Regions from separate parts of the Serratia sp. 2723 genome, predicted to be linked through region 3. Evidence: predicted binding sites of a transcription regulator. Region 3 holds the regulator's gene; each other region holds the start of a gene.
What was found. The regulator PurR, encoded in region 3, represses purine synthesis genes. The targets are predictions, from matches to a motif close to CANGCAAACGTTTGCNTG.
Positions count from the first base shown of each region.

Region 1 (3,160 bases), on a different contig from region 3:
GATCGCTCAACTCGCTACGCAACGTGCTCAGATCCATCAGGCCCTGACTGTGATAATCACGGCCCTGCACATCATCGGCATTAGGTTCACGGTACCAGACATGACGGCTCAGATTAGGCATGCGCCCGGCGATATCCGCCACCTCGTCGGCAAAAGCATGCACTGAGCCGTTTTCTGCAGCATGCAGCCAGTGGATGTTGGCCGGATGCTGATGGTTGTGCAGGGTGTTAAGCATCCCCAGCATTGGCGTTTGGCCAACGCCTGCCGAGATTAATGCCACCGGTGTAGTAGGTTCCACCTGCAGGAAGAAATCGCCGTGTGGTGCCGCGAGATGAATAATATCGCCTTCTTTGGCCTGCTGATGCAGGAAGTTGGAAACGGCGCCCTGTTCCTCACGTTTTACCGCGATACGGTAATATTCCCCGTTCGATGCGGTGGTGAGTGAATACTGGCGGATCTCCTGATGTTGCAGGCTGTCATCGTTAATATAGACCGCCAGATACTGGCCCGGCTGATAATCGGCCACGCGGCCACCGTCTACCGGTGCCAATACAAAACTGGATATGACTTCGCTCTGCGGCTGTTTTTTCACGATGCGGAAGGCACGTAAATCACGCCAGCCGCCGTCACTCTTTTCCGTTTGCTGATAGATCTGGCCTTCACGCTGAATAAACACGTTAGCCAGTACCCCGTAGGCTTTTCCCCAGGCATCGAGCACTTCCTGGCCAGGGCTGAACATTTCGTCCAACGTGGCTAACAGGTGCTGGCCGACAATCTGATACTGATCGGGCTGGATATTGAAGCTGGCGTGCTTCTGGGCAATGCGTTCTACCGCAGGCAGCAGGGCGGCCAGGTTTTCCAGATTGCTGGCGTAAGCGCAGATAGCGTCGAACAACGCCTGGCGCTGATCGCCGTTACGCTGGTTGCTCATATTGAAAATATCTTTCAATTCAGGATTATGGGCAAACATGCGATCGTAGAAGTGGGCGGTCAGTTTGGGGCCGGTTTCGGCTAACAGGGGGATGGTAGATTTAACGGTGGCGATGGTTTGACTATCCAGCATGGTGAGGCTCCTTGGCAGACGTTGTGGTGCTTATTTAATAGATGTATTTTAAATACATCTTATAAAATTCTCCCATGCTTGTAAATATCCCTGTTGTTGTTACGGGGTTGTTAACCGTCGATCGCCTTCACAGAACATGAAAAAAGCGCATTTTGTTGATGAGTAAAACTCCATTGCCAAAAGGCGGCCTTTAAGGGTTCAAAGCCTTACGCCACCTGATGCCAATCGTTTGCGTAAAAACCTCTGTCAAGACCTATCTTCGACAGGCCGAAACGGTTTACACTGTGGTCCAGAACCCATATGGGTAAAATTATCCCCGTCGTCTTTCAAGCTGCAGCGTTGTTACCTGCACTATCACACCCCAGTCACTTACGAAAAGTAAGCTCCTGGGGATGAGATAGCTTGTCGCCTAGCTGCAGCTTGAAATCCATAGGGGAAAGCTAGCTGATTTCAGTCAGGAGATGCCGGATGTTAAAGCGTGAAATGAACATTGCTGATTATGATGCCGAACTGTGGCATGCAATGGAGCAGGAAGTAGTGCGTCAGGAAGAGCACATTGAGCTGATTGCGTCTGAGAACTATACCAGCCCGCGCGTGATGCAGGCCCAGGGTTCCCAACTGACCAACAAATACGCAGAAGGCTATCCGGGCAAGCGTTACTACGGCGGTTGCGAATACGTTGATATCGTTGAGCAACTGGCGATTGACCGTGCCAAAGAGTTGTTTGGTGCCGACTATGCCAACGTGCAGCCGCACTCAGGTTCCCAGGCTAACTTTGCCGTTTATACCGCACTGCTGCAGCCGGGTGACACCATCCTGGGGATGAACCTGGCACACGGCGGCCACCTGACGCACGGTTCACCGGTGAACCTGTCCGGTAAGCTGTATAACGTGGTGCCTTACGGCATCGACGAAACCGGGCAGATTGACTATAACGATCTGGCCAAACAGGCGCAGACCCACAAACCAAAAATGATCATCGGCGGCTTCTCGGCCTTCTCCGGTGTGGTTGATTGGGCCAAAATGCGTGAAATCGCTGACAGCATCGGCGCTTATCTGTTCGTGGATATGGCACACGTGGCGGGCCTGATTGCCGCTGGCGTTTACCCGAACCCGGTTCCTCATGCCCACGTCGTGACCACCACCACCCACAAAACGCTGGCGGGTCCGCGTGGTGGCCTGATCCTGGCCAAAGGTGGTGATGAAGAGCTGTATAAGAAGCTGAACTCAGCCGTCTTCCCTGGTGGCCAGGGTGGTCCGTTGATGCACGTGATCGCGGGTAAAGCGGTAGCGTTGAAAGAAGCGATGGAGCCTGAGTTCAAGGTTTACCAGCAGCAAGTGGCCGATAACGCCAAAGCGATGGTGAAAGTGTTCCTGGAGCGCGGTTACAAAGTGGTTTCCGGCGGCACCTACAACCACCTGTTCCTGCTGGATCTGGTAGATAAGAACCTGACCGGTAAAGAAGCCGATGCCGCGTTGGGCCGTGCCAACATCACCGTTAACAAGAACAGCGTGCCAAACGATCCGAAGAGCCCGTTTGTGACTTCTGGCATCCGTCTGGGTACCCCAGCGGTGACTCGCCGTGGCTTTAAAGAAGCCGAAGTGCGTGAACTGGCTGGCTGGATCTGTGATGTGCTGGACAACCTGAACGACGAAGCCACCATCGAACGTACCAAGAAGAAAGTGCTGGATATTTGCGCTCGCTTCCCGGTTTACGCCTAAGTACTTCGATTGGTTTGCAGATAAACCCGCCTCGGCGGGTTTTTTCGCTTTGTTGCAGCGAAACTGTGAACTACTTTGCACTCTAGCCCTTTGAGCATGAATGAAGATTGCTGCAAGGTGTGAGCTCTGTCAAAGTATTGCCCTCATCTTGGAGGGATCATGGTTCTGCAATCAACGCGTTGGCTCGCTCTCAGTTATTTCACGTACTTCTTTTCCTATGGCATCTATCTACCGTTTTGGAGCGTTTGGTTAAAAGGTGAGGGCATACCGCCTGAAACCATCGGTATCTTGCTCGGCGCTGGCCTGGTAGCGCGCTTCCTGGGTAGCCTGCTGATTGCTCCTCGCGTTAAAGATCCCTCTTATTTAATCACTGCG
Region 1 covers NZ_JBNDIN010000009.1:56,585-59,744, forward strand. Annotated here, with positions in the region: gene hmpA (NO-inducible flavohemoprotein) at 1-1,063, opposite strand, end outside; gene glyA (serine hydroxymethyltransferase) at 1,532-2,785, shown strand; gene ABIE29_RS14865 (3-phenylpropionate MFS transporter) at 2,945-3,160, shown strand, end outside.
Region 1: the regulator PurR is predicted to act here: its motif matches at 1,282-1,299, upstream of glyA (serine hydroxymethyltransferase).

Region 2 (3,160 bases), on a different contig from region 3:
AGTGTGATTCCTGATAGGCGATGGCGGCCAGCAGCTTCCAGTCAATTTCGCTGGCATACTTTTCAAACAGCGAGCGGAAAGTGGGCAATACCGAGTCGATGGCGGAAAGGAAAGTTTTGGTATCGACGTAGTCAAAGCTGCCCACGTGCCCCAGATACTTCTCTTCCAACCGAGCCAGCGTGCCGTCTTCTACCCTCTGACTATAAAAATCCAGCAGCGCGGCGTACAGGCTATCGTCATCGCTGCGCTTCAGGTACCAGGTCACAGGTTCTTCATCGGTAATGTCAAAAGCGACGGCCAGCTGCGGGTGGATGCGTTGCAGCAGGGCAATGGTCACGGAATCGCCGATAGTGTAATCCAGTTTGCCATCGGCCACCTGTTCCAGCAGCTCTTTAGACGTCAGATCGCTTGACGCTTCCCAACTGAGGTCGGGGTATTTGCTTTGTTTGAGCTGCTTTAACGTGCTGACGTGCGCCGAACCGGAGGCCACTGCCAGCTTGCCTTTGATATCGGCAAAGGTTTTTGGCCGCGCGGTTCCCAGCCGGTAAACCAACTGCTGGGAAACGGAATAATATGCCGGGCCGGTACTGGCGCGGCTGAGGCGATCCCGGTTGTAGATCAGCCCGGCAGCGAGCAGATCGGCATTGTCATCATCGAGATCGTCAAACAGATCATTGATGTTTTGGTGTGGGATCACCACCAGCTTGACCCCCAGGTAGTTGGCAAAGCTTTTTGCCAGCTCATAGTCAAGGCCACTCGGCCCCTGTGGAGTAGTGAAATAGGTTAACGGTGAGTTCAACGTGCTGACGCGCAGTTCTCCCCGCGATTTGATTGCCTCGAGTTGGCCTCCCTGCCCGCCACGCCAGGCGATATTGGGCCACAGGGCAAGCGCCAGTAGCAGGGTCACAATACCGATCAGGAAGTAATTTATTTTTAGGCGTTTCAAATAGTTATCTCAAATAGATGCACGCTTTATGTTGGCCGGAATCAGGTTTTTTTCATGGTTAAATCACCAGTGCCGGGGCATTTTGCGCAACATTACGCCAGCGCGCAACTTTATTGATACGTTATGATAATTTGATCGAGAGAATAGCTTTTATCAATAATAGCTACGCAAACGGTTTCGTCGGCGGCGCGGATTCTCTATAATGGCGCGCGTTTTCCCCCTGTTGCGCCCAATGAAGTGCTGAACCCAGTTGCTTCGAAGACGAGAGAACTTTGATTATGGAAATACTGCGTGGTTCGCCCGCTTTGTCGGCCTTTCGTATTACCAAACTATTGTCCCGCTGCCAGGATGCTCAACTCCCGATCGTTGATATCTATGCCGAGTACGTTCACTTTGCCGATGTCAGCGCACCGCTAAGCGCCGAAGAGCAGGCTAAGTTGCAACGGCTGCTCAAGTACGGCCCTTCTCTCGCTGAACATGCTCCGCAAGGCCGCCTGCTGTTGGTGACGCCGCGTCCGGGCACCATTTCGCCGTGGTCTTCCAAAGCCACCGATATCGCCCATAACTGTGGCCTGACGCAGGTAGTTCGTCTTGAGCGCGGCCTGGCATTTTATGTCACCGCGCCGACGTTGAGCGATGCCCAGTGGCAACAGCTTGCCACCCTGCTGCACGATCGCATGATGGAAACGGTATTCAGCGAACTGCAACAGGCGGAAACACTGTTCTCTCATCATCAGCCCGCCCCGTATCAGACGGTGGATATTCTGGCGCAAGGCCGCAGCGCGCTGGAACAGGCCAATACCAAACTGGGGCTGGCCCTGGCGCAAGACGAGATCGACTACCTGCTGGCCGCCTTTACCGAGTTGGGACGCAACCCAACGGATATTGAGCTGTACATGTTCGCACAGGCTAACTCCGAACATTGCCGCCACAAGATTTTCAACGCCGACTGGATCATCGACGGCGAACAGCAACCGAAGTCGTTGTTCAAAATGATCAAAAATACCTTTGAGCAGACGCCGGACTACGTGCTTTCTGCTTATAAAGACAACGCGGCGGTGATGGAAGGCTCATCGGTGGGGCGCTTCTTTGCCGCACCGCAAAGCGGCCTGTATGACTATCATCAGGAAGAAGCACACATCCTGATGAAGGTGGAAACCCACAACCACCCAACGGCGATCTCGCCTTGGCCAGGTGCTGCGACCGGTTCTGGCGGTGAGATCCGCGACGAAGGCGCAACCGGCCGTGGCGCGAAGCCGAAAGCTGGCCTGGTAGGTTTCTCTGTTTCCAACCTGCGTATTCCGGGGTTCGAACAGCCTTGGGAACAGGATTTCGGCAAGCCGGATCGCATCGTCACCGCGCTGGATATCATGACCGAAGGCCCATTGGGTGGTGCGGCATTCAATAACGAGTTTGGTCGCCCGGCGCTGGTCGGTTACTTCCGTACTTATGAAGAACGCGTCAATAGCCATAACGGCGTTGAGCTGCGTGGCTACCATAAACCGATCATGCTGGCAGGCGGCCTGGGTAACATCCGCGCCGATCATGTGCAAAAAGGTGAAATCACCGTAGGCGCCAAATTGGTGGTGCTGGGTGGCCCGGCGATGAACATCGGTTTGGGCGGCGGGGCGGCTTCGTCGATGGCTTCTGGCCAGTCTGACGCCGATCTGGATTTTGCCTCGGTACAGCGTGATAACCCGGAAATGGAACGCCGCTGTCAGGAAGTGATCGACCGCTGCTGGCAGATGGGCGATAGCAACCCGATCCTGTTTATCCACGATGTGGGGGCTGGTGGCCTGTCGAACGCGATGCCGGAACTGGTCAGCGACGGTGGCCGCGGCGGTCGTTTCGAGCTGCGTGACATTCTCAACGACGAGCCGGGCATGAGCCCGCTGGAAGTGTGGTGTAACGAATCCCAAGAGCGTTATGTGATGGCGGTAGCGCCTGAGCAGATGGCGACCTTTGAGGAAATCTGCCGCCGTGAGCGCGCACCTTTCGCGGTGATTGGCGAGGCAACGGAAGAACGCCATCTGACGCTCAACGATCGTCACTTTGACAATCAGCCGATCGACATGCCGTTAGATGTCCTGCTGGGCAAAACGCCAAAAATGACCCGCGACGTGAAACGTCAGCAGGCGCGCGGCGAAGCATTGCAGCGTGCCGGCATCACCATTGCCGATGCGGTCAAGCGGGTGCTGCACCTGCCTGCCGTCG
Region 2 covers NZ_JBNDIN010000009.1:19,029-22,188, forward strand. Annotated here, with positions in the region: gene mltF (membrane-bound lytic murein transglycosylase MltF) at 1-946, opposite strand, end outside; gene purL (phosphoribosylformylglycinamidine synthase) at 1,222-3,160, shown strand, end outside.
Region 2: the regulator PurR is predicted to act here: its motif matches at 1,111-1,128, upstream of purL (phosphoribosylformylglycinamidine synthase).

Region 3 (3,160 bases):
GCGCAGTGACCACAGTTGTGTCACGTTCTCGACCCACAGCATACCGAGACACCCGACGGCGAACAGCGCCAGGCCAATCAATAACACGGGCTTACGGCCAATACGGTCGGACAGTGGTCCCCACAGCAATTGGGCGAAGGCAAAGCCCGCCAGGAAGATACTCAGACTGGCGCTGATCGCCCCAGCGGAGATTTGCAGATCCTGCTGCATTGCTCCAAAAGCGGGCAGGTACATATCGGTAGCCAGATAGCCCAACATACTCAGGCCGGCCAGATAGAACATAAATCCAAAATTTCGCATTGCTATTTCTCGTTAAAATTATGTTGTCGCAGGTTTTGAAGCGCCGGCAAGTGTATACGGCTGGATCTCTGCTTGTGAAACGGTAATATTTGCAAGATGCTGTTAAAAAATTTGAAGGCAAGATTATGTGGTCTGAATATTCACTCGATGTGGTAGATGCGGTAGCGCGGACCGGTAGTTTCAGCGCGGCGGCACAGGAGTTGCACCGAGTTCCTTCTGCGGTGAGTTATACGGTACGCCAACTGGAGCAATGGCTGGCTGTGCCGCTGTTTGAGCGCCGTCACCGCGATGTGGAGCTGACGCCGGCGGGGGCGCTGTTTATTAAAGAAGCGCGGGTTGTTATCAAAAAAATGCTCGATACTCGACGACAGTGCCAGCAGGTGGCCAACGGTTGGCGTGGGCAACTGAGGATTGCGGTCGATCTGATCGTCAAACCCCAGCGTAGTCGCCAATTGGTGCTGGATTTTTATCGCCATTTCCCCGATGTGGAGCTGATGGTGCAACCGGAAGTTTTCAACGGCGTATGGGATGCGCTGGTGGATGACCGAGCTGAGATGGCCATTGGTGCAACGCGGGCGGTGCCGGTAGGCAGCGGTTTTGCCTTTCGCGATATGGGTTTTATGAATTGGCTCTGTGTAGTGCATGCCAAACATCCGCTGGCCGCCTTGCAAGGAAAGCTGCGCGACGATCAGCTTCGCCCTTATCCCTCGTTGCTGTTGGAAGATACTTCGCGCAATTTACCCAAGCGGGTGACCTGGTCGCTGGACAACCAGCGGCGGCTGACCGTGCCGGACTGGGTTTCGGCGGTAGATTGTTTGCGTGCCGGGCTGTGTGTGGGTATGGTGCCCGCGCATCGGGTATTGCCGTTGGTACAAAGTGGCGAACTGGTGGTGTTACCACTGGATGAACCTTTCCCGCCCAGTGCCTGCTGCCTGACCTGGCAGCAAAATGCCCAGTCTCCGGCTATGGCCTGGCTGTTGGACTATCTGGGCGATAGCGAAACGCTCAATCAGGAATGGCTCAGTGAAGAGGAACCGGGGGCAGTGCGTCGCTAATCGGGCGCAGCACAATTTGCAGCGCCCCTACGGAGGGTTAACGGCGGTAATCGACAAAAGGACCATCTGCCACGGAGCGGCGCTCAATGAGTTTTGGATGCACTTCAATCACCTGCGACTCTTCACGCTTGCTGATTATGCGATCCAACAGCATGGTGAAGGCCATCTCGCCCAGGCGTTCTTTCGGCTGGTGAATGGTGGTCAGCGCCGGGGTGAAGTAGCGGGCATTACGCACGTTGTCGTAACCAATAACCGAGATATCCTGCGGTACACGCAACCCCAGCTCATCGGCGGCGCAGATTGCCCCCATAGCCATAATATCACCGCCACAGAAAACGGCGGTTGGGCGATGCTTTTGTGACAAGATTTGATGCATGGCTTTATAGCCGGATTCGGGCTCGAAATCCCCTTGCACGATCCATTCTTCACGCACTTCGATGTTGGCTTCCTTCATGGCTTTCAGAAAGCCCTGATGGCGACCTCCGCCGGTATTACGCGCCAGTTGACCCGGAATGGCACCGATGTCCCGGTGTCCCCGTTCGATCAGGTAGCGACCTGCCAGGTAGCCGCCCTTGAAGGCATTGTCGATAATGGTATCGGTGAAGTCTCCGCGCGCGGTACCCCAATCCATCACCACCATAGGAATATTACGGTAATCTTCCAGCATGCCCAGCAGCTGATCGGGATATTCTGAGCACATGACCAGCAGGCCATCGACGCGTTTTTGCGCCAGCATTGCCAGATAGGCTTGCTGTTTATCCAGGTTATTGTGCGAGTTACACAAGATCAGGGTATAGCCTTTGCTGTAGCAGCTGTTTTCTACCGCTTCGATCACTTCGGCAAAATAGGGGGCCTCACTCGAGGTGGCGAGCAAGCCGATCGATTTGGTGTGGTTGACCTTGAGGCTGCGGGCCACGGCGCTGGGTGAATAGTGCAGCTCTTTGATGGCGGCCCAAACGGCCGTTTTGGTATCTTCGGCGACGAAACGCGTTTTATTGATAACGTGCGATACGGTAGTGGTAGAAACGCCAGCGCGTTTGGCCACATCTTTAATCGTTGCCATGTAAAGAATGACTCCTAAACCTACATGTTACAGCATGTAAGTATGATGTTAATCGTTTGCCTGCGTAGATCCTTTCCCAGATAAGCGAAAACTGAGTTTTTAGTGCTGAAGTCGTAAATCGCTTGAACAGGGAGGGGCAGTTTATCGGTACGCAGTTGTGAACTGCGGATTTTGTCGCATATTGAAGAAAAGTGGAAGAGCTAATCGGTATTTATCCGTGGGGAAATCATAACAAGATTTTCATCACGAACTATGGGAAAATGATTTGACGTATTAACTGTGTGGCTTATGCTCTGGAAAAGCCAATCTGAGAGGGAGTTGTATATGGATACCAATTTGAAGATGTCATTACTCACTACCGTGGGTGCTTTGGCAATGATTATTGCTTTCAGTTTTGTTGCCGCATTGAACTGATCCTCAGCAAAAAACAAAGGCGCAGCTTGTGCCGCGCCTTATTAGCTAGTCACCCGTCGTTAAGCCAGGTTTTTTGCCACGAACGCCCAGTTCACCAACGCCCAGAAGTTTTCCAGGTACTTTGGCCGCGCATTGCGGTAGTCGATATAGTAAGCATGTTCCCACACGTCAACGGTCAATAACGGAACGTCTGCGCCCGTCAGTGGGGTTGCCGCATTCGAGGTGCTGACGATCGCCAGACTGCCGTCCGCCTTTTTCACCAGCCAGGTCCAGCCAGCGCCGAAGTTTTTCACGGCGGCATCGGTGAACTGCTCTTTAAAGGCGGCGA
Region 3 covers NZ_JBNDIN010000005.1:225,605-228,764, reverse strand. Annotated here, with positions in the region: gene punC (purine nucleoside transporter PunC) at 1-300, opposite strand, end outside; gene punR (DNA-binding transcriptional activator PunR) at 426-1,355, shown strand; gene purR (HTH-type transcriptional repressor PurR) at 1,393-2,418, opposite strand; gene ABIE29_RS09940 (YnhF family membrane protein) at 2,743-2,832, shown strand; gene sodB (superoxide dismutase [Fe]) at 2,892-3,160, opposite strand, start outside.

Region 4 (3,160 bases), on a different contig from region 3:
GGCCAAGGTTTGCCTCGGAGGATTTGGCCCAGGGCAACGATCGAGAGATCCGCTCCGCCTTTGTGAATATGCTTTGTTACTTTGGCCGCTACCGGATTGATGAAGATAAACAGTGCGTCATTCATCAGGTCGAGGGCAGTTCATTCCCCAATTGGTTGGGTAGCCAGCAGATCCGCTTCTACAGTTTCATTGACGATAAACTCACATTACGCACCGTGCCGTTGCAGCTGGGTAACAGCGTGCAGATTGGCGAGTTGGTGTGGCAACGGGTCGGGGCTGTCGAGGGAGAGAATCCATGATTATCGTGCATCACCTGAACAACTCGCGGTCACAGCGCATCTTGTGGTTTCTGGAGGAGCTCGGTGTTCCCTATCAGGTTCTGCGTTATCAACGCGATAAAATCACCATGTTGGCACCGCCCGAATTGAAAAAAATCCACCCATTGGGCAAATCGCCGGTAGTGGTAGACGGCGATCTGACGCTGGCGGAGTCGGGCGCCATTATCGAATACCTGCAGGAAGCCTATGACGCACAAGGGTTATTCATTCCCACGGATTTCCACGCCCGCCAAGAGTATCGCTATTGGTTGCACTATGCCGAAGGATCGTTGATGCCGCTGCTGGTAATGAAACTGGTGTTTAGCCGTTTAGGACACCCGCCGATCCCATGGGTGATACGCCCGGTTGCCGGGGCGATAGGTAAAGGGGTACAGAAAGAGTATCTGGATAAGCAGATTGCGACGCATCGCGATTATCTGGAGCAACACCTGAATAAAAACACCTGGTTTGTGGGTAATGAATTCAGTGCAGCGGATATCCAGATGAGTTTCCCGGTGGAGGCGCTAGCTGGGCGAGGCGGGCTGGAGGGGTGTCCGAAACTGCAAGACTATCTGCAACGTATTCACGCGCGTCCTGCGTATCAGCGGGCTCTGGAACAGGGTGGGCCGTTTAGCGTGCTGGGATGAAGGCTTGAACTATACTCGATAGGGTCACTTTCATAGGAGGTAGCCCATGGCTACGCAAATTTTTGTTAACCTGCCCGTCAGCAATTTGCCCGCTTCTATCGAGTTCTTCCGCAAACTGGGGTTTATCTTCAACCCGCAGTTTACCGATGACACTGCCGCCTGCATGGTCGTGAGTGAGAGTATTTACGTGATGTTGCTGACTCACGAGAAATTCCAACTGTTTACCCCCAATCCCGTCAGCGATGCCAATAAAGCGACGGAAGTGCTGATTTGCCTGTCGCAACCCAGCCGTGTTGCGGTAGATGCGTTGGTACGCAAAGCCATTGCCGCCGGAGGCAATACTTATAATCAACCACAGGATTACGGCACTATGTATGGTCATGGCTTCCAGGATTTGGATGGTCATATCTGGGAGTTGATGTACATGGATGAGCAGGCGATGCAGTCGCAATAATCTTGTCCGCCCCAAGCTGTTGGGGCGAACTCTCCCCTTCAGACCGTAATGTGATAAACCTCACATCTTCAACAATGCGCGTTGCCAATGCGTTTTCGCATAAATTGTCGCGATCTTTAGTTGATCAGACGGCATAGAAGGCTAGATAATCGTTTGCCTTGAAAATCCCTCCCAGTAGCGTTTGGGTTTTTTGGGGACAAGACCACCATAAATCACCCGCTGCATGCGATGAGAGTTAAACGTTTGCCTTTTACACGGCGTCTGTTGCCGCGTTCCTGAAGGGTAAGGAAGCGAACGTGACGGAAACGGTTTCGTAATGACCATGCATCAGTGGGATAACAAGCCATTTCATCCAGGCTGGCAGCAATGAAAAACAGGGGACAGCAACATGTCGAATTCTCAAGCAAATAACGCCGTGACACCCAAAGGCGGGCTTGATGCGTATTTTAAACTTACAGCACGGGGTACCAATGTGCGTCAGGAAGTGGTGGCAGGATTAACCACCTTCCTGGCGATGGTCTACTCGGTGATCGTGGTTCCCAGCATGCTGGGTAAAGCCGGTTTTCCACCGACTGCGGTATTCGTTGCCACCTGCCTGGTTGCCGGTTTGGGATCGTTGCTGATGGGATTGTGGGCCAACCTGCCGATGGCGATTGGCTGCGCCATTTCACTGACGGCGTTCACCGCCTTTAGTCTGGTGCTGGGCCAGCACATCAGCATTCCCGTGGCGCTGGGCGCCGTATTCCTGATGGGGATCCTGTTTACCATCATCTCGATTACGGGTATCCGCTCCTGGATCCTGCGTAATCTGCCAATGGGAGTGGCACACGGCACCGGTATAGGTATCGGTCTGTTCCTGCTGCTGATCGCGGCTAACGGTGTCGGCCTGGTGGTGAAAAATCCGTTGGATGGCTTGCCGGTAGCGCTGGGGGCCTTTACCTCGTTTCCGGTGGTGATGACGTTAATCGGGTTGGCGGTGATCTTCGGCCTGGAAAAGCTGCGCGTACCTGGTGGCATCTTGCTGGTGATTATCGCCATTTCGGTTATCGGCCTGATTTTTGATCCGGCGGTGAAATATCAAGGGCTGTTCGCCATGCCTAGTTTGGCGGGGCCAGATGGTAAATCGCTGATCTTCAGCCTGGATATCATGGGGGCCTTACAACCGGTGGTGTTGCCAAGCGTGTTGGCATTGGTAATGACTGCGGTATTCGACGCCACGGGCACCATCCGTGCGGTGGCCGGGCAGGCCAATCTGCTGGATAAAGATGGCCAGATTATTAACGGTGGCAAAGCGCTGACCTCTGATTCCCTGAGCAGCATCTTCTCCGGGCTGGTTGGGGCTGCTCCTGCCGCAGTTTATATCGAATCTGCCGCGGGTACGGCGGCGGGCGGTAAAACCGGCCTGACGGCTACCGTGGTAGGGCTGTTGTTCCTGCTGATCCTGTTCCTGTCGCCGCTGTCCTATCTGGTACCGGTGTACGCTACCGCTCCAGCTCTGATGTATGTTGGCCTGCTGATGCTGAGCAACGTCACCAAGCTGGATTTCGACGACTTTGTTGACGCTATGGCCGGTTTGCTGTGCGCGGTGTTTATCGTGCTGACCTGTAACATCGTGACCGGCATCATGCTGGGCTTCAGCTCGCTGGTGATTGGCCGCGTGTTCTCTGGCGAATGGCGCAGGCTGAACATCGGTACCGTGTTAATTGCGGTGGCGCTGGTGGCGTTCTATGCTGGCGGTTGGG
Region 4 covers NZ_JBNDIN010000018.1:62,329-65,488, reverse strand. Annotated here, with positions in the region: gene ABIE29_RS21350 (lipocalin-like domain-containing protein) at 1-299, shown strand, start outside; gene ABIE29_RS21345 (glutathione S-transferase family protein) at 296-964, shown strand; gene ABIE29_RS21340 (VOC family protein) at 1,011-1,418, shown strand; gene ABIE29_RS21335 (NCS2 family permease) at 1,807-3,160, shown strand, end outside.
Region 4: the regulator PurR is predicted to act here: its motif matches at 1,651-1,668, upstream of ABIE29_RS21335 (NCS2 family permease).